Pleomorphomonas sp. T1.2MG-36: one gene and its partner. The protein of the gene in region 1 interacts with the protein of each later gene in a pairwise test. Links are inferred from orthologs where the notes say so. Each region holds a gene or a part of one and is shown on either strand. Other genes may lie near its edges.

Evidence for each region.
Region 2: the proteins of QQZ18_RS17955 (region 1) and ccmE interact in binary tests that used the Escherichia coli proteins (3 or more experiments, as listed by UniProt). The link is inferred for Pleomorphomonas sp. T1.2MG-36 from one-to-one orthologs.

What each region holds. Positions count from the first base shown.
Region 1 is NZ_CATNLY010000045.1:74,693-89,278, forward strand. The notes cover bases 1-2,844. They hold QQZ18_RS17955 (heme ABC transporter permease), read left to right. Parts: upstream 1-980; coding sequence 981-1,709; downstream 1,710-2,844. Other genes in these bases: ftsY (signal recognition particle-docking protein FtsY), read left to right, coding at 1-854; ccmD (heme exporter protein CcmD), read left to right, coding at 1,706-1,930; QQZ18_RS17965 (DsbE family thiol:disulfide interchange protein), read left to right, coding at 1,927-2,511; QQZ18_RS17970 (YggS family pyridoxal phosphate-dependent enzyme), read right to left, coding at 2,496-2,844. Also shown: more of QQZ18_RS17970, read right to left, coding at 2,845-3,170; QQZ18_RS17975 (LolA family protein), read left to right, coding at 3,398-4,069; QQZ18_RS17980 (septation protein A), read left to right, coding at 4,092-4,688; QQZ18_RS17985 (VOC family protein), read left to right, coding at 4,685-5,080; QQZ18_RS17990 (MalY/PatB family protein), read left to right, coding at 5,186-6,334; QQZ18_RS17995 (ParB/RepB/Spo0J family partition protein), read right to left, coding at 6,452-7,336; QQZ18_RS18000 (ParA family protein), read right to left, coding at 7,422-8,255; 16S rRNA (guanine(527)-N(7))-methyltransferase RsmG, read right to left, coding at 8,252-8,956; tRNA uridine-5-carboxymethylaminomethyl(34) synthesis enzyme MnmG, read right to left, coding at 8,956-10,836; tRNA uridine-5-carboxymethylaminomethyl(34) synthesis GTPase MnmE, read right to left, coding at 11,202-12,497; transcription termination factor Rho, read right to left, coding at 12,673-13,938; protoporphyrinogen oxidase HemJ, read right to left, coding at 14,180-14,586. UniProt on the Escherichia coli protein: Required for the export of heme to the periplasm for the biogenesis of c-type cytochromes.
Region 2 is NZ_CATNLY010000012.1:490,329-504,807, forward strand. The notes cover bases 4,686-7,422. They hold ccmE (cytochrome c maturation protein CcmE), read right to left. Parts: upstream 6,421-7,422; coding sequence 5,950-6,420; downstream 4,686-5,949. Other genes in these bases: QQZ18_RS09195 (heme lyase CcmF/NrfE family subunit), read right to left, coding at 4,686-5,836; ccmI (c-type cytochrome biogenesis protein CcmI), read right to left, coding at 6,429-7,422. Outside these bases: QQZ18_RS09175 (HAMP domain-containing sensor histidine kinase), read right to left, coding at 1-890; QQZ18_RS09180 (response regulator transcription factor), read right to left, coding at 869-1,588; QQZ18_RS09185 (Do family serine endopeptidase), read right to left, coding at 1,706-3,226; QQZ18_RS09190 (cytochrome c-type biogenesis protein), read right to left, coding at 3,367-3,840; more of QQZ18_RS09195, read right to left, coding at 3,854-4,685; more of ccmI, read right to left, coding at 7,423-7,541; QQZ18_RS09210 (hypothetical protein), read right to left, coding at 7,674-9,071; QQZ18_RS09215 (RT0821/Lpp0805 family surface protein), read right to left, coding at 9,223-9,684; QQZ18_RS09220 (sensor histidine kinase), read right to left, coding at 9,849-11,231; QQZ18_RS09225 (response regulator transcription factor), read right to left, coding at 11,228-11,890; QQZ18_RS09230 (PepSY domain-containing protein), read right to left, coding at 11,906-12,295; QQZ18_RS09235 (YdcH family protein), read left to right, coding at 12,544-12,795. UniProt on the Escherichia coli protein: Heme chaperone required for the biogenesis of c-type cytochromes. Transiently binds heme delivered by CcmC and transfers the heme to apo-cytochromes in a process facilitated by CcmF and CcmH.

The DNA of each region.
Region 1 (14,586 bases):
TCGTCTCCATCTTTACCAAGCGCAAGCTCGACGCCGACACACTCGAGGAACTTGAGGACGTGTTGATCCAGGCCGACCTTGGCGTTGCCGTATCGTCGGCTATCGCCGAGCGCCTGTCCGCCGAGCGCTATGGCAAGGACATCACCGACCACGAGGTGAAGACCATTCTCGCAGCCGAGGTGGAAAATGTCCTCGCCCCGGTCGCCATCCCCTTCGCACTGAAGGTCGACAAGGCGCCGCAGGTGGTGCTCGTGGTCGGCGTGAACGGGTCCGGCAAGACCACCACCATCGGCAAGCTGGCCTTGAAGTTCACCTCCGAGGGCCGAAAAGTCATGCTGGCCGCCGGAGACACCTTCCGTGCCGCCGCCATCGACCAGTTGAAGGTCTGGGCCGGGCGCACGAACGTGCCGATCGTTGCCCGCGACGTTGGCGCCGATTCGGCCGGCCTCGCCTTCGACGCGTTGACCCGGGCGAAAGCCGAGGGCATTGACGTTCTGATGATCGATACGGCCGGCCGCTTGCAGAACAAGGCCGAACTGATGGCCGAACTCGAGAAGGTCGTCCGCGTCCTCCGCAAGATTGACCCCACCGCGCCGCACGACGTGCTGCTGGTGCTCGATGCTACCACCGGCCAGAACGCCATCTCCCAGGTGGAAGCCTTCGGCCGGACGGCCGGTGTCACCGGTCTCGTCATGACCAAGCTCGACGGTACGGCGCGCGGTGGCATCCTCGTCGCCATCGCCGAGAAGTTTGGCCTGCCGGTGCACTTCATCGGCGTCGGCGAGGGGATCGACGATCTTGAGCCCTTTGCTGCCCGCGACTTTGCCCGGGCCATCGCCGGACTTGGCGACTGACGGTGCCGCCCTGAGCGTCCTTCGCGCCGCTGCGGATTGCCGGTCGCCGACGAAGCCGCTATTTGTGCAGTCTGGAATACGTCGAAGCCGCGATTGACGGCCGCGCACCCACGCTCCGAGGCAAGCATGCCCCTCGCCGATCTGGCCAATCCAACACGCTTCCTAGCACTTGCCGGCCGCCTGATCCCCTGGCTTGCCGGGCTCACCGTCATGTTGTTCGCCGGCGGTCTCGCCTTGGTCATCCGCTCGCCGGCTGATTATTTGCAGGGCGAGACCGTCAGGATCATGTACATCCACGTGCCCGCCGCCTGGTTGTCCATGCTGACCTACGCCATCATGGCCGTGTCCGCGCTCGGCACCCTGGTCTGGCGACATCCGCTTGCCGATGTCGCCGCTCGCGCGGCCGCCCCGATCGGTGCCACTTTCACCGCGCTGGCCCTGGTGACCGGATCGCTGTGGGGTCGGCCGATGTGGGGCACCTACTGGGAGTGGGATGCGCGCCTCACCTCGGTGCTGGTGCTGTTCATCATGTATCTCGGCCTCATCGCACTCTGGCGTACCATCGAGGATCCGACGCGCGGCGCGCGCGCCGCCGCAATCCTGATCCTGGTCGGTTCGGTCAATCTGCCGATCATCAAGTTCTCGGTCGACTGGTGGAACACTCTGCACCAGCCTGCCTCGGTGTTCCGTATCGACGGTCCGACCATCGACGTCACCATGCTGTTGCCGCTCGCGGCCATGGCATTGGCCTTCACCGCCCTTCTCGCCACGCTGCACCTGGCCGCCATGCGCAATGAGATTTTGCGTCGGCGCATTCGCGCGCTCGGCCTGACTGCCGCCGGAGCCGCCCGATGATCGCTTCTCTCGGCCCTTATGCCGGCTTCATTGTCCTGAGCTACGGAGCGGCCGCGCTTGCCGCCTTCGGCCTCACGTTTTGGGTGGTTCTGGATCATCGCCGTTTGAGACACACGCTGAGGACCCTTGAGGCGCAAGGCCTGACCCGCCGATCGGCGCGCGCCGCGGCTCGACTGGCGCCCGAAACATCATTGGACGCCAAGCTGGAGACGCAGGCTTGAGCACGTCTTCCCGCCGCCGCGCCAGCCTTCTCGCGCTCGTTCCGCTCGTCTTGTTTCTGGCGCTTGCCGCCTTGTTCTACGCAAGACTCGGAGCGGGCGACCCGGCGGAGGTACCGTCCGCACTGATTGGCAAACCGGTTCCCGACTTCCGGCTCGACGCCGTCGCCGGACTGACGCAAGACGGAGCATCGGTTCCCGGTCTTTCGTCGACCGACCTCGCCAAAGGCGTTTCCGTCGTCAACGTGTTCGCCAGTTGGTGCGCGCCCTGCCGTGCCGAGCATCCGCTGCTGACCAAAATCGCCGAGGACCGGCGTATCCGCCTCTACGGGCTCAACTACAAGGACGCCGACGATCAGGCGCTGCGCTTCCTCAACGGCCTCGGCAATCCCTATGCCGCCGTCGGCGCCGATCGCAAAGGTCGCGTCGGCATCGACTGGGGCGTCTATGGCGTGCCCGAAACCTTCGTGGTGGCCGACGGTCACATCGTCGCCAAGCTGGTGGGGCCGCTTACGCCCGACAGAATCTCGACGGAACTGAGACCGGCCATCGACAGGGCGCTGGGCGCTCAGGCGGCGCCGTAGTCCCGGAAGCCAAAAATGGCGCTGCCGACCCGCACATGCGTCGCGCCCTGGCCGATCGCCGTTTCGTAATCCGACGACATGCCCATCGAGCGGAAGGCCACCCCAGCCCGCCGCGCCAGTTCGTCGAGCAACGCGAAATGCGGCGCTGGCGGATCGCCGACCGGCGGGATGCACATCAACCCGGTAATGGCGAGGCCGTGCACGTCGCGACAGCGCTTCACGAAGTCCACCGTTTCGCGCGGCGCGATACCAGCCTTTTGCGGCTCCTCCCCGGTGTTGACCTGCACGAGCAGCTTGGGGAAACGGTTCTGCGTCCGCATTTCCTTGGCAAGAGCCGCCGCGATCTTGTCGCGGTCGACGCTGTGGATGACATCGAACAAAGCCACCGCTTCGCGCGCCTTGTTTGACTGCAACGGTCCGATCAGATGCAGCTCAACGCTGGGGAAATCCGCCTTTACCGACGGAAACTTGGTGGCGGCCTCCTGCACGCGGTTTTCGCCGAAGACGAACTGCCCGGCGGCGATGGCGGCACGGACATCGGCCTCCGGAAAGGTCTTGGAAACGGCGATCAACGTCACCGAACCGGTTGGCCGTCCGGCCTCCTCCTCGGCCCCCTCGATCACCGCCCGCACCCGTCCAAGCGCTTCGGAAATGGTCATGCTGGCCTCTCCATTCTCCGCCAAAGCCGCGAAGGCCCAAGTCCCGAAGGGCCGGAGGCATCTCTGTCGCCAACCCTGCCGCCTGTCTTTGGCGCACGCCGCCGTCTTGTCAATACGGCGCTGGAAACTCTACCTTGTTTCGCCATCTTCTGATCTTTAAGTGGGTGGGACGTGTGCCGCAGCGTCGCCATCGCGTGCGGAAAGTAACAACGGAAAGGGTATCCGCGATGTTTCAAACCCTGAGGATAGGGCGCCGTGCGTTCCTGAGCGGCATTGCCGGTGCCGGCGTGACGCTGGCGCTCGCCACCGCCGCGGTACCCCTTGCAACAACCGAAGCGCTGGCCAAGCCCAACCTCGCCAATCTTTCGCCCGAGCAGCTCGCCACGGTGCAGGCGGTCAACCGCTACTTCAACTCGATCACCACCTTCGAAGGGAAGTTCCTGCAGACGGCGCCTGATGGCGGCGAGACCACCGGTTATTTCGTCATCGACCGGCCCGGCAAGATGCGTTTCCGCTACTATCCGCCGGCACAGCTCGACATCACAGTCGACGGCCGGACAGTTGCGGTCGACGACAAGGCCATGCAGTCGCAGACGCTCTATCTTCTGTCGGAAACGCCATTGCGCTTCCTGCTCGACAAGAACATCAACCTGCTTGAAGAGGCAGTGGTGCAGTCGGTCAGCGCCGATTCCGATTTCATCGTCATCCGCCTTCAAGACCCTGGCACGTTCGTCACCAGCCATCTGACGCTTTACTTCGATGCACGCACCACCGAACTGAAGCAGTGGACGGTAACCGACGATCAGGGGTTTGACACCACGGTGGCCATCTACGAAACCAAGGTGGGCAATCCCACCAATCCGGAATGGTTCCAGATCAACTATTCCAAGTACAAGTGACCGCAGCCCGCCAGGAGTGATGATGACCGAGATGCCCGCCGCCGGCCGCAAGGCCGAGAATCCCTGGCTCAAGCTCGCCCTTGAGCTGGGCCCGCTTCTCGTCTTCTTCTTTGCCAACGGCCGCTTCGGTATCTTCGCCGCCACCGGTGCCTTCATGGCGGCGATGGCGGTGGCGTTGATCGCTTCCTGGGCGATCAACCGACGCCTCGCCATCATGCCGCTGGTGACGGGTATCGTCGTCGCCATCTTCGGCACGTTGACGCTGATCCTGCACGACGACACCTTCATCAAGATGAAGCCGACCATCGTCAACACCCTGTTCGGCGGCGCGCTCCTCGGCGGTCTGTTTTTCGGCAAGACTTTGCTCGGATACGTCTTCGACGGCGCTTTCCATCTCGACGAACAGGGCTGGCGCAAACTGACCATCCGCTGGGGCCTGTTCTTCCTTCTTCTTGCCGTCCTCAACGAGCTGATCTGGCGCACCCAGACGACCGAGTTCTGGGTCGCCTTCAAGGTCTGGGGCATCATGCCGTTGACCTTGCTGTTCTCGATCGCGCAACTGCCACTTCTGTCGCGTCACGCCATCGAACAGCCGGGCATTTCCAAGGATCCCGCATGACCCGGACGATCGCCAGCGTGGCGCTCGTGGTCGCCGACTATGACGAGGCGATCGCCTTCTATGTCGATGTACTCGGCTTCTCCCTCATAGACGACGCGCCGCTTGGCGACGGCAAGCGATGGGTGCGGGTCGCTCCAACCGGATCCGGAGCCGCCCTGCTGCTTGCCCGGGCTGACGGTCCGGAACAGGCGGCGCATATCGGCGATCAGACCGGCGGCCGGGTTTTCCTTTTCCTCGAGACCGACGATTTCGCCCGAGACCATGCGTCGTTCTCGTCCCGAGGCGTTCGCTTTCTCGAAGAGCCCCGCTTCGAGGCCTACGGTACCGTCGCAGTCTTCGAAGATCTCTACGGCAACCGCTGGGATCTCATCGAGCCGAAGCGAGCCGCCTGACAACAGCATCATCTGCCCAATCAACATGCGTCCAAAGGCTGGATCGGGTCCGGGCTTTGGGTCTAGTGTCGGCTGATCCGCCTCTACGACAAGGACATTTTCTTCATGGCTGCCTACGACTTCGACACCGTCATCGATCGACGGCAGGTACCCACCTCCAAATGGGACCGCTATCCCGAGGGCGTTCTGCCGATGTGGGTGGCCGACATGGATTTCCCCGTTGCCGAGCCGATTGCCACCGCTTTGCGCGACCGCCTGGATCATCCGGTGTTCGGGTACGGCGGTCCTGGGCCAGCCTCGCTGCGCGACGCGATCGCGGCCGACATGCAGGATCTCTATGGATGGACCATATCGCCTGTTGACGTGGTGTTTCTGCCAGGCGTCGTGCCGGGCTTCAACCAGGCGCTCAAGGCCTTTGCTCAACCCGGCGACCGCTTGGTGGTCGAAACGCCGGTCTATCCGCCGATCCTCGCCGCTGCCGGCAACTGGGATCTCACCCGCGTCGACGTTCCGGTGTTGCCGGTCGCCCAGGGTTGCGCCGTCGACCTCGATCGTCTGACCGGCGCCCTCGCCGGCGCGGCAGCTTTCCTGCTTTGCAACCCGCACAATCCCACCGGTCGCGTGCGGACGCGCGCCGAGCTCGCGGCAATCGCCAACGCATGCCTTTCGTCCGGCGCCGTAATCATTTCGGATGAGATTCATTGCGACATCGTCTACGGGGCAGTCAGGCACGTGCCCATTGCGTCCCTTTCGCCGGATATCGCCCGCCGAACTATCACCCTGATGGCGGCCAGCAAGACCTACAACATCGCCGGCCTGAAGACGGCCTACGCCATCATTCCCGATCCCGATCTGCGCCGTCGCTTCATCGCCGCCAATCTCGGCATGAGCGAAGGCGCCAACGTGCTTGGGCTTGTCGCCACCGAAGCGGCACTCCGAAACGGACGCCCCTGGAAACAAGCCCTGCTTGCCTATCTCGAAGCCAATCGGGACCATCTCGTTGCGCGCCTTGAACGGGAGATTCCAGGAATCCGGATCACCGCCCCGGAAGCGACCTACCTCGCCTGGCTCGATTGTTCAGAGCTCGATCTTGGGGACGCCTATCGCTTCTTCCTCGACAAGGCCAAAGTCGCCTTCAACCCCGGCCCCAGCTTCGGCGGCGACGACCATCACGTTCGTCTGAACTTCGGTTGTCCTCGCTCCATGCTCGATGAAGGCATCGACCGCATGGTCAAGGCACTTTCCCAGCGCTGAGACTCTCTCCCGACGAGATCGTTACGGGTCCGAAAGATCGGAATCGAAACAAAACGCCCCGGCGAGACATCGTCGGGGCGTTTCGCTTGCGAATCGAACAGGTGAAAATCGGAAAAATCAGTCTTCCAGACGACGAATGATGTCGTCCAGTTGATCGAGACTGGCGTAGCCGAGCCGCATCTCGCCCGAGCCGTTGGGCTTGTGACGAATTTCCACGGACAGCCCCAACGCGTCGGAAAGCCGCTTTTCCAGCGCTCGCGTATCGGCATCCTTGTCCGGCTTTGCCACCTTTGCCCGACCATGCGGCTCCGAAATGGTCGCCTGCGCCAGCGTCTCCGCCGAACGGACGGTCATGCCCTCCTCGACGATACGCTTGGCAAGCGCTGTGGGATCGGGCGCGGCAATCAGGGCACGGGCATGGCCGGCCGTCAAAGCACCTGCGTTGAGATACTCCTTCACCGGTTCGGGCAGCTTGAGCAGACGCAGCGTGTTGGCGACATGGCTGCGGCTCTTGCCGATCACCGAGGCGAGGTCGTTTTGCGTGTATTCGAACTCCTGAATGAGCTGGTCGTATCCCATTGCCTCTTCCAGGGGGTTGAGGTCCTGCCGCTGAACGTTTTCGATGATGGCGATTTCCATCGCCTCGCGGTCGGTCACGTCCTGGATGATGACGGGGATCTCGTGCTGGCCGGCCTTCTGCGCGGCGCGCCACCGCCGCTCACCGGCGATCAGCTCATACCCATTGCCGCCGGCCGGCGCCGGCCGAACCACAACTGGCTGAATCATGCCGTGCTGGCGAATGGACCCCGCCAGCTCTTCAAGGTCTTCCTCCTTGAACAGACGGCGCGGGTTTTTGGGGTTCGCCTTGATGAGGTCGATCGACACCTTGCGAATGCCGCGGACCCGCTCGACCACTTCGAATTCGGAACTGGCATCGCCAATCAGCGCCGCCAGTCCCCGGCCCAGCCGCCGACGTCCGCTCTCGTCGCTGACGCTGCTCATGACTTTCCCTTCGCTTTCTTCAGCCCCCGGGAACCACACGTTCGACGAGGTCTTCGTGGTCCGGCATCCCTGACTCCGGGATACCTTATGCCGCGACGGCGCGGAAACGCCGCTCGCGCTGGATGATTTCAGAGGCAAGCTTCAGATAGGCTTGGCTGCCCGTACACTTGAGGTCATAGAGCAGCGCCGGCTTGCCGTAGGAGGGCGCCTCGGAAACGCGGACGTTGCGCGGAATGATCGTCTCATAGACGGCATCGCCCATATTGGCGCGAACGTCCTGCACGACCTGCGCACTGAGGTTGTTGCGGCCGTCATACATGGTGAGCACGATGCCATGGATACCGAGTTCCGGGTTGAGGCTGCGCTTGACCTGCTCGACGGTGGAGAGAAGCTGCGACAAGCCCTCAAGGGCGAAAAATTCGCACTGCAGAGGCACAAGGATGGAGTGCGAGGCCGACAGCGCATTGATGGTCAACAGATTGAGCGAGGGCGGACAGTCGATCAGCACGTAGGTGAAGTTCTTCTCGCGACCACCCGTGTTCTCCACCGCCTCGACATGCCGGGCGATGGCCTTTCTGAGACGGTAGGCACGATCTCCCGAGCCGGCGATTTCCAGCTCCACCCCAAGATTGTCCAACGTCGACGGCGCGACGGTGAGCCGCGGCACGGCCGTCGGCACCAGACATTCCCGCAGTTCCGCTTCGCCGATCAGAAGATCATACGTCGACACCTTGCGCGACTTGCGATCGATACCGAGGCCGGTCGAGGCGTTGCCCTGCGGGTCGAGGTCGATGATCAGCACCTCCTCGCCGATGGCGGCCAGGGCCGTGCCGAGGTTGATGGCCGTGGTCGTCTTGCCGACGCCGCCCTTCTGGTTGGCCAGCGACAACACGCGGGGACTGTGCGGAAGGCGGTTCATCGGCGGGCATCCTGTTCTGGAAGACCGGCAGTCGGCAGCCGGCGGACATGATCGACGAGAATGATGCGGCTGTCGGCTTCGATCCGGCTCTTCCGTTCTACCAGATCGAAGCTCCACGAGAGAGACGCTTGCCTGTGCTCCGTGGCAAAATCCTGTCCCTTGTGGAAAACGCCCGTTGCTCCAGCGCACAGCCAAGGTTCGGCATACTCGAGAAGACGATCGAACGAGGCGAGAGCCCGAGCCGAAACGGCGTCGAATCGATTCTCATTGGGCGATAGTCGTTCCGGAAGCGACTCGATGCGATCCGAAACGATCTTTGCCGGCAAGCTCAATTCGCGAGCGACCGCCTGCAAAAATGCCGCTTTCCGCCCGTTGGACTCAACGAGAGTCACTGAACCGCCCTCCACATCCGCCAACAGGATGGCCGTCACGAGCCCAGGAAAACCGGCGCCCGAGCCGATGTCGAGCCAACGCCGGGCGTTCGGCAGAGCAGCGAACGCCTGCGCTCCGTCGGCAACATGCCTCCGCCAGATGTCAGGAAGAGTTGACGGTGCAACTAGGTTCTTGACCGGCTGCCACTTCCGAACGAGACCAACATAAGCCACAAGCCGTCTTTCCATGGCCGCATCCAGTGGCAGGATGGCCCGCACGGCGTCCAGGTCGTCATCCGTTTCGGCTGGGTTCGCTACCTTCCCCGTCATCAGGCGGCCTCCCCTTTCTGGCGCGCCGAAAGCTTGCGCAAGTGGGCGAGAAGCAGCGTCAGACTGGCAGGCGTCACGCCATCGATACGACCGGCCTGACCGAGAGTGGTCGGTCGCACCGATTCCAACCTCTGCCGGACTTCGTTGGAAAGCCCCGTCACCGCCTGATAATCGAGATCAGCCGGCAATGCGCGGGCTTCGTCGCGTCGAAACGCCGCGATATCGGCCTCCTGCCGGTTGAGATAGACGGCGTAGAGCGCCTCGGTCTCCAGGGCCGCGCTCGTCACGCTATCGAAACAACCGAGCTCAGGCCAGATGCCGGCAAGGCGGGACAATGACATGTCCGGATAGGAGAGAAGCTCATAAGCGGTCCGTCGGACGCCATCCTTGTTGAGAGCAAGGCCATGGTCCTCGCCTTCACGCGGGCTCAGCGAGAGTGACAGCGCCGTTTGCCGCGCGGCTTCCAGCGCCGCCATCTTTGCCGAGAAGGCAAGGGCACGGGTCGACCCGACCACACCGAGAGCAAGCCCACGGGCCGTCAGCCGCTGGTCGGCGTTATCCGCCCTCAGCGATAAGCGATACTCGGCACGGGAGGTGAACATGCGATAGGGCTCACTCACACCCTTGGTGACAAGATCATCGATCATCACACCGAGATAGGCTTCGGCTCGATCGAACACGATGCCTTCCGCCCCACCCGCTCGCCGGGCCGCGTTGATGCCGGCGACAAGACCCTGAGCCGCCGCTTCCTCATAACCGGTGGTGCCGTTGATCTGGCCGGCGAGGAACAATCCGGCCAGCTTCTTTGCTTCCAACGTCGGTTGCAGCTCGCGAGGGTCGATGTGGTCATACTCGATGGCATAGCCGTATTGGACGATGCGCGCCCGCTCCAGCCCGGGAATCGACGCAATGATCGCGTCCTGCACATCTTCGGGCAAGGACGTCGAGATGCCGTTGGGATAGACGAGATCGCTGTCGAGCCCTTCCGGCTCCAGAAAAATCTGATGCCCGTCCCGATCCCCGAAGCGGACGATCTTGTCTTCGATCGATGGGCAATAGCGAGGTCCGCGGCTGCCGATCTGACCGGAGTACATGGGCGAGCGGTGGACATTGTCACGAATTACCCGGTGCGTTGCCTCGCTCGTTCGGGTGATGTAGCAGGCAACCTGCGGCTGGGCGATTATCGAGGTCAGCGTGGAGAATGGCTCCGGGCTTTCATCGCCCGGCTGTGCCTCCAGTGAGGCGTAGTCTATCGAATGGCGGTCGAGCCGGGGCGGCGTACCCGTCTTGAGGCGACCGAGCCGTAACCCAAGCCGAGCAAGCGTTCGTGACAATCCCATGGCCGGCCGTTCGCCGATGCGCCCTGCCGGCGTCGTTTTGGGGCCGAGATGAATAAGTCCGGACAGAAAGGTCCCGGTCGTCAAAACCACAGCAGCGCAGGTCAGCCGACGCCCATCCGCTATGACGACTGCCGAAACACTACCGTCAGTAACCTCGATATCGTCGGCTTCACCCTCGACCACCGAAAGGTTGGCTGTCGACGCAATCTCGGCCTGCATCGCCGCCTTGTAGAGCTTTCGGTCGGCTTGCGCGCGAGGACCCCGCACGGCCGGCCCTTTCCGTCGATTGAGAAGACGGAACTGAATGCCGGCAGCATCGGCAACTCGGCCCATCAAGCCGTCGAGTGCATCGACTTCACGAACGAGATGTCCCTTGCCCAGCCCGCCAATCGCGGGATTGCAGGACATCGCGCCAATAGTCGAAAAGTGATGTGTAATCAGCGCAGTACGCGCACCACTACGCGCAGCGGCGTGCGCGGCTTCGGCGCCCGCATGGCCACCGCCGATAACGATTACGTCAAAGCGTTCCAGATCGTTCACTGTCGCTCCGATATCTGCAAGTGTCGCCGCTGCCCAATTGGCGCGACCATTGGCGCCGTGGCCGACCGAGCTAAGCCCTTCTCGGCGCGTGGCGCCCGATGACAGGGGTCAGTTGGGTCTTCATAGGGCAATTGAGGCTATAAGGTCAAAGCCGAAAGCGCTGTTTTCCGGTCTTTCTCGCCCGATCTCGCCTCGAAAAGGCTCGATTCCGTGGTTCGGTTCGGAGGCGAATCCGAAGACTTTTCCACAGGCTGTGGAGTGTTTCACGTGAAACACCGTTAATTAACTGCGAATTTCAGCCCGCCGCGCGCCGCAGCCATTCCGCCTATAAGTGCTTCTGGAGATTCGTTTCGGATGAGAATCGGTTACTTGCCGATGCAAAAGGTCGAGAAAATGGAGCCCAGCACCTCTTCCACATCGATCCGACCTGTCAGGCGTCCAAGTGCATCACTAGCCCGCCGAAGGTGATCGGCTACCACCTCTGCAGGAAGGCCAGGAGCTCCAGCCTCTCGTAGTGCCTTACAAGCCTGATCCAAGCACCCCCGTTGACGAACGCGGCTGACCAACGGTGCCTCTCCGCCCAGTCGACTGGCTGCTTCCTCGGACAACCTGAGAAGCAGACGATCGATCGAAGTCCGATCATGGATCGAAACCCGGATCCCTTCACCCTCCCCGGGAGAGAGATCAGCCTTTGTCCGAACCCTCAAAACCGCAGCCTCAAGCGCCAACACTTCGTCCGGCGGGAGGGCACTAGTCTCATCAAGCCATAGAACGATGTCAGCCGCCGCCGCCCTCGCCCTACCGCGCCTCATACCTTCCGCCTCGATGGTATCGCCACCGTCGCGAAGACCGGCTGTGTCGATCAACGTCACGGCGTAACCGTCAAGATCAAGGCGGACTTCCAGGACATCGCGGGTAGTCCCGGGAATGTCCGTGACGATGGCGATATCACGTTCGGCCAGGGCGTTGACCAGGCTGGACTTGCCCGCGTTGGGCGGCCCGAGCACCACCACTTCCAAACCATCGCGAATCCGCTCGCCACGCTCTCCAGCTGTCAGTGCGCGTTCGATTTCCGCTTGCAGGCCGGCAACGGCCGGAACAACGCCACTTGAGACGTCAGCCGGCACATCCTCCTCGTCGGAGAAGTCAAGATCAGCTTCGACATAGGCCCTGAGGCCGATGATACGCTGGCGCCACTCCTCGGCCTTCTGTCGAAACGCTCCGCCAGCCAGTCGCAAGGCCTGCCGCCTCTGAGCGTCTGTCTCGGCAGCGATCAGATCGGCAAGTCCCTCGGCCTCCGTCAGGTCCAGGCGGTCATTCTCGAACGCTCGCCGCGTGAACTCTCCGGCTTCAGCCAGTCTCAGCCCGGGTAGCCCACCAATATAGGCGAGAAAAGCCGATAGGACCGCTCGACCGCCGTGAAGATGGAACTCGGCGACGTCTTCACCGGTAAAGCTGGCCGGCCCCGGAAAGAAAAGCACCAGACCGCGGTCGATCAGCTGACCATTTCCACTGATGTCTCGCAACACCGCACGGCGAGAAGCAGGCACATGCCCAATCGTTGTTTCGAGTACGAATCGAACCTGAGGTCCGGAGACACGCACCACCGCGACGCCGCTTGGCGGCGCACCTGACGACAAGGCGAAGATCGTCTCGGTCACGATTCGATGTCTCCGTTGATACCTTCGTAGTGCCGAACCCAGGGAGTACCGTTGGGGTTGGCGGTATGTTCAAAAGGCAAGGGCCCCAACGGGGCCCTCATCGACATTCTGGCGATTTGAAACGGTACCGAATCGACGGTGTTTCACTGATTCACGTGAAACACCGTCGACCGGATCAGGTGTTCATGGAATCGAAGAAATCGCCGTTGGTTCGGGTCTGCCGCAGCTTGTCCAACAGGAACTCGGTTGCGTCGGTGGTTCCCATAGGATTGAGAATGCGGCGAAGAACGAAGGTCTTCTTGAGCTTGTCCGGCGCCACCAGCAGGTCTTCCTTGCGGGTACCGGAACGCTGGATGTCGATCGCAGGGAACACGCGCTTGTCGGAGATCTTGCGATCGAGGATGATTTCCGAGTTGCCCGTGCCCTTGAACTCTTCGAAGATCACCTCGTCCATGCGGCTGCCGGTGTCGATCAGTGCGGTGGCGATGATGGTCAGCGACCCACCCTGCTCGATATTGCGTGCCGCGCCGAAGAAGCGCTTGGGCCGTTGCAGCGCGTTTGCATCGACGCCGCCGGTCAGCACCTTGCCGGAAGACGGCACCACAGTGTTGTAGGCTCGGCCGAGACGGGTGATGGAGTCGAGAAGAATGACGACGTCACGGCCATGCTCGACCAAACGCTTGGCCTTCTCAATGACCATCTCGGCGACCTGGACGTGGCGCGTCGCCGGCTCGTCGAAGGTGGAGGACACCACCTCGCCGCGCACCGAGCGCTGCATGTCGGTCACTTCTTCCGGACGCTCGTCGATCAGAAGAACGATCAGATAGCATTCCGGATGGTTGGTGGTGATCGAGTGGGCAATGTTCTGCAGCAGGACCGTCTTGCCGGTACGCGGCGGCGCAACGATCAACGCGCGCTGTCCCTTGCCAAGCGGCGCCACGATATCGATGACGCGCGCCGAAAAGTCCTTCGACGGCACGCCCTCGACTTCCATGCGGAAGCGCTCGTCAGGATAGAGCGGCGTCAGGTTGTCGAAGTGCACCTTGTGGCGCGCCTTCTCGGGGTCCTCGAAATTGACGGTGTTGACCTTGAGCAGCGCGAAGTAGCGCTCGCCTTCCTTGGGGCTCCTGATCTGCCCCTCGACGGTGTCGCCGGTCCTGAGCGAGAACCGACGAATTTGGGCCGGCGAAATATAGATGTCGTCCGGACCTGGCAGATAGTTGGCATCGGGAGAGCGCAGGAAACCGAACCCATCCTGCAGCACTTCGACGACACCCTCGCCGATGATATCGACTTCTTGCTCGGCAAGCTGCTTCAAAATGGCAAACAGCAGTTCCTGCTTGCGCATGGTCGAGGCATTCTCGACCTCGACTTCTTCCGCAACGGCCAGAAGTTCGGTGGGGGTCTTCTTCTTGAGATCCTGGAGCTTCATCTCCGACATGGACAAGGCATCTCTTGGCTGGAAAAAGGAATTGAAGTCGAAAACACAAAACTCCCCTCGGTGGGGATACGCATCGACGATCTTTTCCGAAAGACGCGGGCTGGCAGTGACGGCGGGGAGCCGCCACGGGAAAACTATCCGAACGCTCCGTCCGGAAGATGCCTGCCCGCGAAGCGAGGGACGGATTTCGCTATACTCTGTTCCGACCGGCGCGGCAAGACGGCAACCCGTCGCCTCAGCGTCAAAACGGCTTCAGCACAACCAAGGTCAGAATGCCCAGGAGAATGATTGTGGGCAGCTCGTTCATCATCCTGAAAAAGCGGGAATTGCGCCGATTTGCATCAATCGCGAAGGCCTTGCGCCAAGCATCGAGCTGGTAGTGGTAAACGGTCAGGGCAAGCACCAGCAAGGCTTTCAGCCACAGCCAGGACGCGCCGGAAAACCAGCCACCCTTCAAACCGAGCCAGAGGCCAAAACCCCAAGTGCCATACATGGCTGGCCGCATGATGCCCTTGAGGAGTCGGCGCTCCATCACCTTGAACGTCTCAGACTGAGCCGACCCCACCTCGGCATCGGCGTGGTAGACGAAAAGGCGCGGCAGATAAAAAATGCCGGCCATCCAGGCGATGACGGAAAACAGATGGCCGA
Region 2 (14,479 bases), on another replicon or contig:
AGAAGGGCATCGAAGATGCGGATGAGGTTGTCCGCCTCTTCCATGGCCGACGTGATGGCCTCGCGATAGTCCTCAACCTCGCCGCCGCGCCGCAAGGTTTCCTCCAGGCGGCCGCGAAGGCGGTTGAGCGGCGTCTTGAGATCGTGGGCGATGTTGTCGGACACTTCCTGCAAGCCGGTCATCAAGGCCTCGATGCGGTCGAGCATCTCGTTGAGGCTCAGGGCGAGATTGTCGAACTCGTCGTTCGAGCCCTTGACGGCGAGGCGATGGGTGAGATCACCGGACATCAGCCGGCGCGACGTCTCGGCCATATTCTCGACGCGCTTGAGGACGGAGCGCCCGACGAAAAACCAGGAGACGAAGCCCGTCACCACGATGACGATGATGGCGTAGCGGGACGCCTCGAAGATCAGTGAGCGGAGCTGGCCGATCTCGCTGATGTCGCGGCCGACCAGTAGCTTGAACCCGCCGGGCAGGCCGAACACGCGCACGATCGCCTCGTAACGGCGGCTGGCATCGCCATCGAGGCGCTGGTAGGTGACCGACGTGGTGTCGCCGTCCGACAAGCCGAGGATGGACAGCGGCGGATCGGCGACATTGCCGACCACGGTGCGGCCGGAGGAGTCGGCGACGAGATAGAGGCTGGCGCCGGGGCGGCGGCTGCGCAGATCGACGGCGCTGACCAGTTGGCGAAGGCCGCCACGCTCGTACTGGTCGGACAGCGAGTTGATTTCGCTGTCGATGGTGTCGCTGATCTGCGAGTCGAGCAGTTCGGCCGTGTTGTTGGTGATATAGGCGGTCAGGAACAGCGTCAGGCCGGAAAAGACGACGAGATAGACCAGCGACAGCTTGAACGCAGTCGTTCGGATCAGCCGCCCGAGCGCGCCCATGTGGCCTCCCCGCCCCTCTCGGGGCCGGCCTCTCGGATCATGTAGCCGGCACCGCGCACGGTGTGCAGCAGCGGCTTGTCGAAGCCCTTGTCGATCTTGCCGCGCAAGCGAGACACATGAACGTCGATGACGTTGGTCTGCGGATCGAAATGATAATCCCAGACGTTTTCGAGCAGCATGGTGCGGGTGACCACCTGTCCGGCGTTGCGCATCAGATACTCGAGCAGGCGGAACTCGCGCGGCTGCAAGGGTATCTCCGTGTCGGCGCGCGTCACGGTATGCGACAGACGGTCGAGCACGAGGTCGCCGACGCGATAGGTCGTTTCCACTTCGGCCGGCCGGTTGCGACGGGCCAGCGCTTCGACGCGGGCCAGCAGCTCCGTGAAGGCATAGGGCTTGGTGAGGTAGTCGTCGCCGCCGGCCTTGAGGCCGCGAACGCGGTCGTCCACCTGGCCCAGCGCCGACAGGACGAGAACGGGCGTCTGATCGCCGCGCCGGCGCATGCCTTCGATGATGGAGAGACCGTCGCGCTTGGGCAGCATGCGATCGACGATCAGTACGTCGAAGCCGCCCTCTTCGGCCATGAAGGCACCGGCCTCGCCATCGGCCGCGTGTTCGGCGACATGCCCGACCTCGTCCAGTGCCTTGACGAGATAGGCCGCCGCTTCCCTGTCGTCCTCGATCACCAGAATGCGCATGTCACCTTGCCCCGCAAAGGTGGTCGTCGACAGACGTTTAGCGCCGGCACGAACCGGCGCAAGGAAAAAGAATACCGGCGGGCGCCGAGCCCGCCGGTACCGGTTGGAGATCAGACCTCACTTCCCCAGGGGGAGGGCGAGGAAGCGAACGCTGTCTCCGGATTTCACGCGCAGCAGGATGGCCTTCTTGCCGGCCTTCTCAGCGCCGGAAATCGCCTTCGACACATCTTTCGGGCCTTCGATGGTCTGGCCGCCGGCCTGAAGGATGATGTCACCCTGGCGCAGACCGCGCTCGGACCCCTTGCCGCTCGGATCGAGATCGGTGATGACGGCGCCGCTGTCGCCGGCACCCACGGCATCGGCGGGAGCGAGCGTCAATCCGTAGTCGTCGAGCGAGGTGTGCTCATCGGAGCCGCCACCGCTTTGCTGCGACGTCGCCACCTGCTCGTTCGGCAGCTCGCCGAGGTCGACCTTGACGGTCTCTTCCTTGCCGTCGCGCCACAGGGTGACGTCGACCACCGTCTTCGGCGGGAAAGCGGCGATCTTGCGGGCCAGATCCTTGGCGTCATCGACCGGCTGGCCGTTGACGGAGAGGATGGTGTCGCCCGCCTTGATGCCCGCCTTGCTGGCCGGCGAGTCGGTCTGCGGCTCTGTCACCAGCGCACCGCGCGCCTTGTCGAGGCCGATGGAGCTGGCGATCTCGTCGGTCACCGGCTGGATCTGCACGCCAAGCCAGCCGCGAACCACCTTGCCGTGGTCCATCAGCGAGGCGACCACCTGTTGCGCCGTCCGCGCCGGAATGGCGAACCCGATGCCGACCGAACCGCCCGACGGCGAGTAGATGGCGGTGTTGACGCCGATCACCTCGCCACCGGCGTTGAAGGCCGGACCGCCGGAATTGCCCTTGTTGATCGGCGCGTCGATCTGCAGGAAGTCGTCATAGGGACCAGCGCCGATGTCGCGGCCACGCGCCGAGATGATGCCGGCCGTCACCGTGCCGCCGAGGCCGAAGGGATTGCCCACGGCCACCACCCAGTCGCCGACGCGCGACTCGTTCGCCGCGAAGGAGACGTGCGGGAAGTCCTTGCCGTCGGTCACCTTGACCAGGGCCAGGTCGGTCTTGGGATCGGTACCGATCACCTTGGCGTCATGTTCGGTGCCGTTGTCGGTCACCACCTTCACGTCGGTGGCGTTCTCCACCACGTGATTGTTGGTGACGACGTAGCCGTCGGCCGAAATGAAGAAACCGGAGCCCTGGGCTAGGCCGTAGCGGTGCTGCGGACTGCGATCACGACCACCGGGCATGCCCGGCATGCCGAAGCGCTTGAAGAAGTCGTAGAACGGGCTGTCGGGCGTCAGGCCGGGCGGCAGACCGTCGTTGGCGCTGTCGCCCTGTCCGACAGTCTCGTCGGTCTTGACGCGGATGGAGACGACGGCCGGCTGCACGCGCTGAACCATGTCGGCGAAGGAAAACACCGCCGGGGTCTGGGGCTGCGACAGGTTCTGGGCCTGGGCCGTGTTGCCGAAGATGAGGGAGGTCTCGCCGGCGACGATGCCGCCGAGAGCCAGGGCGAAAACTGAGCCCAGCATAAGAGCCTTGACGCGGGATTTGGTCGGCTTGTCGGAAGTCCTGAGCATGGGAGAAACTCCAGGGGATGAACTCGGGAACCGGCTATCGATCCGGTTTGTATGGCGTCATATAGCGCCGCCGAGCCTAACCTGAAGATTGCGACCGCATTAAACTTTTGTAAGAATGACTGCCGAAAAGTCGCCTTATTTCAAAGCTTTGGCGACTCATCCCCTTCTTGCGACAGCGCTTTCAGCGCCGCCTCTTCCTCGGCGGAGAGGCTTTCGAGGCCCGCAATGGCGGATCGCCGCCGGAAGGCGAGAAACAGCCCCGCTCCGGCCATGAGCAGCAAGAGGGGTGGCAAACCCCACAAAAGAAGGCCAACGCCGTGGGCGCGCGGCCGGAGCAGCACGAACTCGCCGTAGCGGGCAACGAGAAAGTCGCGCACCGCATCGTCGCTGTCACCGGCGGCGATACGTTCCCGAACGATGATCCTCAGGTCCTTGGCAAGCTGGGCATCGGAGGCGTCGATCGACTGATTCTGGCAAACAAGGCAGCGCAGCTCCTCGGAGATCGCGCGGGCGCGCTGTTCGAGCGCCGGATCGGCCAACCGCTCGGACGGATCGGCGGCAACGGCCGGACCGACGAGCGCGACAAGAAGCGAAAGGATGGCAAGAAGGCGCATCGGAACTCCTCTGTCACTCGGCGGGGGCCACGGGAACTGCCCGTCGGGCCGGCTTCGGCGCACCGACGCGCAGACGCCGATCGGCCAGCGACAAGGCGCCACCTGCCATCATGACCAGCGCGCCGAGCCAGATCAGCGTCACCAGCGGCTTGTCCCACATGCGCACCACCACCGAGCCGGTCTCGCTGCCTTCGCTGCCGAGCGTCACGTAAAACTGCGACAGGCCGTGCGTGCGGATGCCGGCCTCCGTGGTCGGCATCTGCCGCGCCGTGTAGAACCGCCGCGACGGCTCGATGACGAAGCGCACGACCCCGCCCTCCCGGACCGTCATGGTGGCGACGAGCTCGGAGTAGTTCGGTCCGCCCGCGTTGCGCAGCCCATCGAAGGTGACGGAATAGGCGCCGACGGTGGCGGTGTCGCCCGGCTTCATCTCCACGATGGTCTCGCTCTGGAAGGCCGAGGTCGCCACGATGCCGAGCAGCGTCACGCCAAGGCCGGCATGGGCGAACGCCGTGCCGAAAGCCGAGCGCGGCAACCCGGCGAGGCGCCGGAGTCCGACCGAAAGCCCAGCCTCCAGAAAGCGGGCGCGCGTCCAAAGCTCGGCAAAGGCGCCGACCAGCACCCAGACGGCGACGCCGAGGCCGAACAGGGCGACGATGTGCGTTTCCCCCTTCATCCAGGCGGTGGCGATGGCGACCAGCGCGGCAATGGCGAACACCGCCCACAGGCGTTCCAGCGCGCCGAGCAGGTCGCCGCGCTTCCAGGCGAGCAGCGGCCCGAGCGGCACCACCAGCAGCGTTGCGCCGAACAGCGGCCCGAACACGGTATTGAAATACGGCGCGCCGACCGAAATGGCGCCGCCAAAGGCCGAGACGATCAGCGGAACCAGCGTGCCGAACAGCACGACGCCGGCCGCCACCGTCAGGAACACGTTGTTGAGGACGAGCGCCCCCTCGCGGCTGACCGGCGCGAACAGGCCGCCCTGCCGGAGCGTGCCGGCGCGAAAGGCGAACAGGCCGAGGCCACCGCCGATGAACAGGCAGAGGATGCCCAGGATGAACACGCCGCGCGTCGGGTCGGTGGCGAAGGCATGCACGGAGGTCAGCACGCCGGAGCGCACCAGGAAGGTACCGAGCAGCGACAGCGAGAAGGCCAGGATGGCGAGCAAGACGGTCCAGACCTTCAGCGCTTCGCGCTTCTCCATGACGGCGGCCGAATGCAACAGCGCCGTGCCGACCAGCCAGGGCATCAGCGATGCGTTCTCCACCGGGTCCCAGAACCAGAAGCCACCCCAGCCGAGTTCGTAGTAGGCCCAGTAGGACCCCATGGCGATGCCGGCGGTGAGGAAGATCCAGGCGGCGAGCACCCACGGCCGAACCCAGCGCGCCCAGGCGGCATCGATCCGCCCCTCGATCAGTGCCGCGATGGCAAAGGCGAAGGCGATGGAGAAGCCGACATAGCCGAGGTAGAGGAGCGGCGGATGGATGGCGAGGCCGATATCCTGCAGTACCGGATTTAGATCCCGGCCCTCCATCGGCGGCTCGGCAAGGCGCAGGAACGGGTTGGACGTCGTGAGGATGAAGGCAAGGAAGGCCGTGCTGACCCAGCCCTGGACGGCCAGCACGTTGGCCTTCAGCGTCTGCGGCAGGTTGCCGCCGAATGCCGCGACCGCCGCGCCGAACAGCGCCAGGATCAGCGCCCAGAGCAGCATGGAGCCCTCATGGTTGCCCCAGACGCCGGAGACCTTGTAGATCAGCGGCTTTTCCGAATGGGAGTTCTCGACCACGTTGAGAAGCGAAAAGTCGGAGACCAAATAGGCATAGGTGAGCGCCGAGAAGGCGATGACGACCAGCAGGAGCTGCATCATCGAGGCGCGCGGCGCCACCGCCATCAGCGCCGGGTCGCGGCGAAAGAAGCCGACAATCGGCAGGACCGATTGGGCGACGGCGACTGCCAAAGCCAGAAACAGTGCGAAATGGCCGAATTCGACGATCATGCCGCCCTCGCCTAAAGCAACTCCAGCATAAGTGGGCACCGGTTCTGCGCCCGGAGTTGCGTGAAAACAAACTGGATGGAGCATGTTGGCAAACCAGAGTTCGCCAACATGCCCTAGTTCTTCGCCGCCGGCGGCATCGGTCCGCCCGGCTGGCCTTCTTCCCAGACGCCCTGAGCCTTCAGCGCGTCCACCACTTCCTTCGGCATGTAGCGTTCATCATGTTTGGCCAGCACGGTATCGGCTTGGAACACGCCATCCTGGTCGAGCTTTCCCTCGGCGACGACGCCCTGCCCTTCCTTGAACAGATCCGGCAGCAATCCCCGATAGGTCACCGGCACGGCGTTCACCGTGTCCGTGACCTTGAACTCGACCTGTCCTCTGTCCTTGCGCACCACGCTGCCAACCTCGACGAGGCCGCCGATCCTGAGGCGGCGCCCCTCGGTGTTGGGCTGTTCAGTCAGTTCGGTCGGCGTCTTGTAGAGGGTGATCTCACCGGACAGGGCAAAGAGAACGAGGCCGACGGCGGCGGCGAGAACCGCGCCCACCGTGCCGATCAGGATGAGGCGCCGCGTCTTGCGCGTCATGACCATCGTCATTGTCCCTCCGGTTTGGCGATGCCGAGTTCGGCCGCCGCGGCATCGATCGCCGCCAGGGCCTCGGCGTTGCCGGCGAAGGCTTTCCGGGCATCGGCAAGCGCCGCGCCCGCCTTGTCGCTCCGGCCGAGCACCACATTGGAGCGCATCAGCCGGATCCAGCCGTCGCGATCGCCGGGGTCGGCGGCAAGCCGCGCGGCGAGGCCGTCGACCATGCCCTGGATCGCCTCGTTGTTCACGGCTGCTGCCGGCAGGGTCGGCGGTTCCGGCGTATCGGCCGGCTTCTTGAGCGCAGCGAGGATCTCGCCGCGTTTTCCGCGCGTCGTCGAGAGCCAAGGGGCATCGGCCGGGGAGCGGCGGATCAACTCGTCGACCTGTTGCAGTGCCTCGTCGAAGGCGCCCGCCTGACGAAGCCCCTCCGCGTAGTAGAAGCGCGCGCGTGCCCGCTCGGGATCGGCGGCAACGGCGCGCGCCAAGACCGACTGCGCATCGGGCGAGACGATGCCGTCATTGGTGTCGACAAGGCCGGTGCCGTAGTTCTCGAGCGTCGCCGCGTCCGCTTCGCCGGCCGCGACCAACTTGCCCCAAGCCTTCACCGCATCGTCCAGCCGGCCCAGACGAGCGTAGACCGGGGCAATGATGCGCCATCCCGAGAGGTCGTCGGGATTGGCGGCGAGATGCTTTTCGACACGTCCGACCAGATCGGCGACATTGCCGGCAGCGGGCGCCGCTGTCAGGCGCTCGGCGAGCGGCGCGTCGGGCATGTCCGGCTGACCGACGAAGAGATAGAGCGGCAGGGCGATGGCGGGGATGGCGACGACGGTGATCAGCGCCACGATCCTGTTGGCCGCGGGCCGGGGCATTCCCGCTTCCGCTGGCGCGTTGGCGGCCATCAGCAAGCGGCGTCCGATCTCGGCACGGGCGGCGTCCGCCTCCTCGCTGCCGATCAGGCCGCGGTCCCGATCACGGTCGAGCTCGCTCAACTGGTCGCGGTAGACGCGGGTTTCCTCGCCGCTGACTGACGAAAAGGCGCCCGCCGGGCGCGCCATGGGGGCGATGAGGACAAGAACGACCGCCGCCGTCAGCAAAGCCAGCAATATCCAGAAAACCATCCGTCGCTCTTTCCCGAACCCGCCGGCACAGGCCGTCGCCCCGATGCCCCAAGCCGAATAGGGCAATATCGGCGCTTTCTCAATCGACTTCTGGGCGAATTTGAGAAGGATTCTAGAAAAGGCGATCCGGCCTCACGCCGCAGGCCTCGACGACTTGAGCTGCTGCTCCCTGCTTCGGCGAAGATGCGAGGCATAGTCGTCGCCGTAGAGGAAGCCGGCAGCCTTGATCAGATAGTCGACCGCCGACAGTGCCGCCGCGCGCGCCTCGCCGTCGAGGCCCCGCAACTTGGTCGGCAGATCGAGGGCGTAGAGCTCGATCGCCTGATCGACCAACGGCGTCAGGCGGCCGATCAGGCCATTGACCGCCAGGATGTCGCGCGACTTGCCCGTCGCCGCGAACAGGGCGCACAGAAAGGCCGCTTCGGCGCCATCGGCCGGGCCAGGATAGGGAGCCTCCTGAACTCGGAAGGCGCGGCGCATGGCCGGAAGCAGCTTGTCGAACTCGACGAACAGCATGTCCGAGAAGCGCCGCTTGATGGCGACAAGGCGCGGCTGCCAGCCCCCGTCGTTGTCGATGTCCAGGCCGGTGGTGAGTTCGTTGAGGGTCGACCGGAACACGCCGATCTGGGCCATGGCATCGGCCGCGTTGCGGCCGCCGCGAAGAATGGTCTGAAAGCGCGAGGCGGACCGGTCGGCCGCGGCCAGCCCGAGATCGACAAAGGCCGTCGCCGCCGGCGTGGCTCGAACCCGACGAGCCGTTTCGCCGCGCGCCAGCAGCTTGGCAAAGGCGATCAGCGGCGTCACCGTTGCCTGGCGGCGAAACACGCCGGCGGCGACCCAGCCGGCCGTATTCGGATACTTGGCAAGATAGGTGGCGATCTGTTCGAGAAGCCCCATGTCGGCCGGCCCGGTGTCGAGCAAATGCACGATGGCGGCGCTCAGTGTCGGCAGGTCCTGGAGGCGATCGCGCACCGCGATCATGTCATCGATCTCGCGGCGAGCCACCTCGCCACCGATGCGCGACATGAAACGCTGTTGCAGTTTCGGTTCGTCGGCGATCGCCGCGATATGCTTTGCCAGGATGTCGAACAGCCGACCTTCCAGCTTGACGGCCTCTTCCCGGCGGGCAGCATCGTTGGGCAGCGAGGGCGCGGTCTCGGGATCGCTCCAAGCGGCAATCTCGGCGCACTGGAGCTCGTTGGCCGCATAGGACCAGACGTGGGACAGCGTGGCGGCGGTGACGAACCCGTGCGCCGGAAACACTAGCCTTTCCTCGATCACGTAAGGCTCGAAGGCGGCAAACACCAGCCGGCGCATGTCCGCCGGCGGGCCGGCCATGGCCTGCCGGGCCGCGTCGCGGCTCTCGGCGATGGCGCGGGCCGCTTCCAGAATGAGGCGACGGCGAGCTTCGAGCTCGGTGGGAGCCGCCCTGTCGCTCTCCATCCGGCGAACCAGCATGCCGCGCGCCCGCGGCGTCAGTCCGCGCAGGAAAGCTTCGGCCTTGTCGGTCACCACCGCGCGTCCGTCCATGACGATTCCCGTAACTGCTTCTTTACCAAACGATCCTGCCGCAAGATGGTTGATGACTGGTAACGAAGAGGCTGCGGGAACGCACAATGCGAAAAGGCCGACTCTTGCGAGCCGGCCCATCAATCACATGACCCGGGAAGTCAGGCCTGGCTTAGCCAACCACCTGCCAGCTGCCGTCCGGATTGCGGCAGGCGGTACCGCGGGCAACCTGAGGCTGACCGTCGATGTAAACGGTGTTGGTGTAGGGCCGGCAGGTGCGGTTGTTGACAACGGCGACCGGGCCGGGTGAGACCGTGCCGTAGACGCCGGTCTGCGGGTTCTGCCACTGCTGCTGATAGCCGCTATCCAGCGCGCTGACGCTGGCGGCATAGTTGTAGCGCTGGGAGTCGGCATCGAGGCTGGCGCCGATCTGGTTGCCGAGGAAGCCGCCGACAAGCGCGCCGGCCGCGATCGCCGCCACCTTGCCGCTGCCCTGGCCGAAGGCCGAACCGAGGGCCGCACCACCGACGGCGCCGGCCAGCGTGCCGAGCGTCTGGTTCTGGTTGGGGCCCGTCGCGCAGCCTGCCAGCATGGAGGCCGCCAGGCCGACGATCACAAGTTTCTTCAACAACATCTCACCGGGTCTCCGAGAATGGAACCAATTGTTTGGGCGATTCGCCCTTGTTGCTCATAATGGCCTGAAACCATGGCCGAATTTTGGTTACAACTTAATCTTGTCGTAAACGGCCTCCCTCTTCAGATTACTGCTCCCACCATCTGACGTCCTGTCAACGAAATTCAGCTCAGCGGAATGCGAAAGGTCACCGCCAACCCGCCGAGCACGGCCCGGTCCAGGACCAGCGATCCGCCATAGGTTTCCGCGATCTCGGCCGCGATGGCGAGGCCGAAGCCAGATCCGGGCTGCGTCTCGTCGAGGCGCTTGCCACGGCCGAGCACCTCGGCATAGGCGGATGGCGGAAGACCAGGGCCGTCGTCCTCGACGCGGATCTTCACCATCGGCCGGTCGCGGTCGGTTCTGTCGACCGACAGCAGGACGCGCACCTGCTCGCGGCCATACTTGCAGGCATTGTCCATCAGGTTTCCGACCAGTTCTTCCAGATCGCGCCGCTCGATGCGGGCCTTGGGATGGCCGGCGCCCTCGTCTTCCAGATGCAGGCTGCGGTCCGGGTAGGCCCGGCTCAGAACGCGGCTCAGCCCTTCCAAGGAGTGGCGGACATCGGCAACAGCGCCGATCACCTTGCGGTCGGCGGCCAGCCGGGCTCGGTCGAGGTAGCGGTCGACCTCGTCCCGCATGACCGTCACCTGCTCGACCACCTTGTCGGCCAGCGGGCCGCCCTCGGCGCGCGCTTCGTTCAGGATCACCGCGAGCGGCGTCTTCAGCGCATGGGCAAGGTTGCCGACCTGGGTCCGCGAGCGCTCGACGATGGCGCTGTTGGTCTCGATCAGGGCGTTGAGCTCCTTGCCGAGAGCGGCGATCTCGCGCGGCAGACGACCTTCGAGGCGGTTGGCGCGCCCCTCTCTGATGTCGGCAAGGCGGCGGCTCATGGCCGCAAGCGGCCGCAGGCCGAAACTCACCTGCAGGCCGGCGGCGGCCACGAGGCCGAGGGCGAAGGCCGCCAGCGTGGCGAACACCTGGAAGCGGAAGGTCGAGATCTCGTCCGCAAGCTCGGCGACGTTGCCGGTGACGTGAAGATCGTACATGCGCCCGTTGCTGAGAAAGATGCGTTGCGCCGCATGGCGCAGGGCAATGCCGGCCGGATCGCGGGCATCGTTGGTGACCACCGCGCCATTGTTGGGCGGCGGCGGCAGCGACAGCACCTCGCCGAACAACGACTGGCTAGTGGCCACGGTCGACTGCGACTTGGCATCCACCACCACCCAATACCAGCCGGACTGGTAGCGGCCGAACCGCGGATCGCCCATGGTGCCAGGGTCGGGCACGGCGCCGTCGGGTGCCGACGCGACCACGCCGGCCAGCGTCTTTTCGTAGACGATGATCCGTTCGTCAAAGGAGCGGATGAGGCTGGCGCGGTAGAGTTCGGTCAGGAGCCAGCCGAAAGCCGCCAAAGCGATGGTCGCCCAGAGCGCCGACGCCAGGACCAGGCGCAGGGCCAGCGAGCTCTTCAACCATTCGCCCAGTTTTCTGAGGCGCGCGTTCATTTTCCGGACGCGATGCGATAGCCGAGGCCGCGCACCGTCTCGATCAGATCGATGCCCATCTTCTTGCGCAGCCGCCCGACGAACACTTCGATGGTGTTGGAGTCGCGGTCGAAGTCCTGGTCGTAAAGATGCTCGACCAGTTCGGTCCGCGAGATCACCTTGTCCATGTGCAGCATGAGATACTGGATGAGACGGAACTCGTGCGACGTCAGCTTGATGGGATTGCCGTCGACGGTCAGGCGGCCGGCCTTCACGTCGAGCCTCACGCGCCCGACTTCCACCTCGTTGGAGGCACGGCCGGCGGCACGGCGCGTCAGCGCCCTGAGGCGAGCCAACACCTCCTCCATATGGAAAGGCTTGGCGACGTAGTCGTCGGCCCCGGCGTCGATGCCGGCCACCTTGTCGCTCCAGCGATCGCGCGCGGTCAGCAACAACACCGGCACCAGCCGGCCATCCCGCCGCCAGGCTTCCAGCACGCTGAGACCATCCATCTTAGGCAGGCCGATATCGAGGATCACCGCGTCATAGGGCTCGGTATCGCCGAGGAAGTGCCCTTCCTCGCCATCGAAGGCAGCGTCCACGGCATAACCGGCATCGCGGCATGCGGTCACAAGCTGCCGGTTCAGGTCACGGTCGTCCTCGACCACAAGAATCCGCATGCTCTGGTTCCCGATTCAACGAAGCCTCTGACCGGACGTCGCGTCGACCATGACGTTGTCCACCCGCCCCCCTTCGCGCATGACGACGAGCCGATAGACCAGCAACCCGCCCCCCTCGCAGAGTTGCGCGTCGACGATCTCTCCGCCGACCACGCGCGCTATGACGCTCAGCCTCTGAACCGCGCCCTTGCCGACGACGGCCTGCGCCTCGGCGGGCGTCAAACAACGCGCCTCGGCGGCTTGTCCCATGACGATCGGCAGCGCCAGGAAACACGCCACGACGAGTGGGAATCGCTTGCGATTGGTGTTCATGAGCAGGACATTAGCCACCCGAGCCTGAATGGTCCATGAACACCGATGGCGCTCGCCGTTCATGCGCGGGCCGGCGAAATCCGAGTCGCCCACCGGCAGGCTCTCCCTCCCGTTTCACCCTCTGCGCCCCCCATCCGCTCAAAGGATCGGCGTCGAGGCCCTTGCTTCGGCCTCGCCGGGACGGGTGAAACGCATTTTTCCCATCGCAATCAATGCCAGCCGAAGACCGTCATAGGGAAATCCCTGTTGGTGTAACGCCCGCATACGACTTTTGATCCACCTCAAGGCCTTGTTGCGACAAGGAGGTTAGCCTTGGGAAGATGTGAAGAGGGGGCAGTGACATGAGCATCCCGAACGAGCTTTCCGTGGAATTCCCCGGCAGTTGGGACACCATTGAACAGCTCATGCTGTTCGATGCGGTCTTCTGCGACCTCGCCACTGCCTATCAGGAGATCAACCGGCGCATTTACCGCATCGAGTCGCTGGAGGAGCCGGCCGAACCGGCCGTCCTCGCCGATCTCAAGCGTCACCGGTCTCTGCTCAAGGATGAAATCGCGGCCGCTGTTGCCGCGTCCAGACGCGCCGTGGCTTGACACCCCTCCTCGTTGGGCCTCTGCGCTATAGCCCGCGCCGTCCCCGTCCGACGGCGCGGGCTAGCTTCGTCTTCCTTCACCTCACGACCAGATAGGCGGTCTCGGCGTTCGAGCTGAGCGGCGCGAACATGCGCATCCGTCATGCGACTTGGCCGAACGTCGGGGCGCCAAGTTCTTCTAACAGCCCATGGTGCCGTTCATTATATCAAACATATAGCGGAAGGTGCCCGCCTCGTCGGACCGTCGCCTGAGCCGATTTTTGATCTCGGCGCGAGAACCGCTTCCCGTCGCATATCGAGCTTCCATGGTGTGAGGTCTTGTACGGCCGAGGACGATCGCTTGCAAGCGCCACATCGCGATCAATGAAGGCAATGGTTCGATCCCAAGCACCAGCCGGTATCGACAACACATGCGCAACATGACAGTGCCGGACGGTCGCTGGCATCAGAAAGTCGGCTTGCTGGAGCCTCCGCTCACTACAACCTAAAAGAGTATATCACCAAGTCGATGTTTCGATGCACGGTTGCCAGCCCCGTCGATCGCTCGCCGCAACCCCACCCAAGACGAGCCGACGGGCCAGCCCCTCCCCCCTTGCAGAAGCTCTCCAACCACTCCTTGCCCAGTGGCGGAGATCGCCGCCAGACATCTTGGATCGACCCCTCACCGCAAAGTAAGGGCACCGATTTCTCGTCCATCTTCACGATGAAAGTCAGGGTGAGTGGAACACAAATCGAGGCCGGTGGGTGCAGGCGCTCGTATCGATCCCGGATCGTCATGCCGGGTCGCGTGACCGGCGACGGATCACCGGCAACGAAGCAACCGCCCGAACCGGCAGACTGGCGCTACAGGCCGATTGCCGCGACTTCGCGAAGTGAGTCAGCAAGTTCGCAAACCGATTCCGGCGGCTGACATTCTGATTCAGAAATGGATCGCAAGGCGTCCGATGCCTGCTGAGATTCTGATTCAGCTTGAAGCGGGAATCACGAGTCTTATGAATCTGTTGCAGGGTGTTGTTGATACGCCTCTTCGGCGGTTCATGCTGTGATTCAGCTGGCGCACCTTATCTCTTCGGCACGGACGATAATGGCTCAAACCCGGCCTTGACCACATCAACCGCGCAGACCGGCGTGCGTCGTATCAGGCCAAATGCGGCTGCGCTAACTCCAGGATACCCCTGTCTGGCCCATCCCTTCGCCCCATGGACATCCAACCTGCTTTTCGTCACCCCTCGGGAGTTTGGCGGCTTTGGCATGCGCCCACTTGAAGAGCGATCGCACCGGTCGGCGGCACAGGACAAACCCGTTGCTGGCACCGGGCACGGGGCACGGGCCCCGGAAACTCGCACGTCGCCGCGCCTGTGCAAGTTGGGGCGTCGATCACAAGCACTCGAACGGGTCGCCGACAAGCACCATGGTTGGTGATCGGGCCGTCCAGCGAGTACCGAACACCTATCACTTCAAGTTGCATAACCATGTCTGGCGGCCAAAGCAACACTTGTCCGAGACGACCGATCGTTCAGGCAGAAGCCAGGCAGTCACGCCACCGTCGCGATGTCGCGAAGGTGGCATGCCGCACCAAGGCGGTCCCCACCGCATGCCCGGAGTGGACAAGCGGACGTCCGGCGGCAGCCGCGCCATCAGGGCAAAAGAGCGCGTGCCCGACACGAGGGGGCACCGGCGGCGCC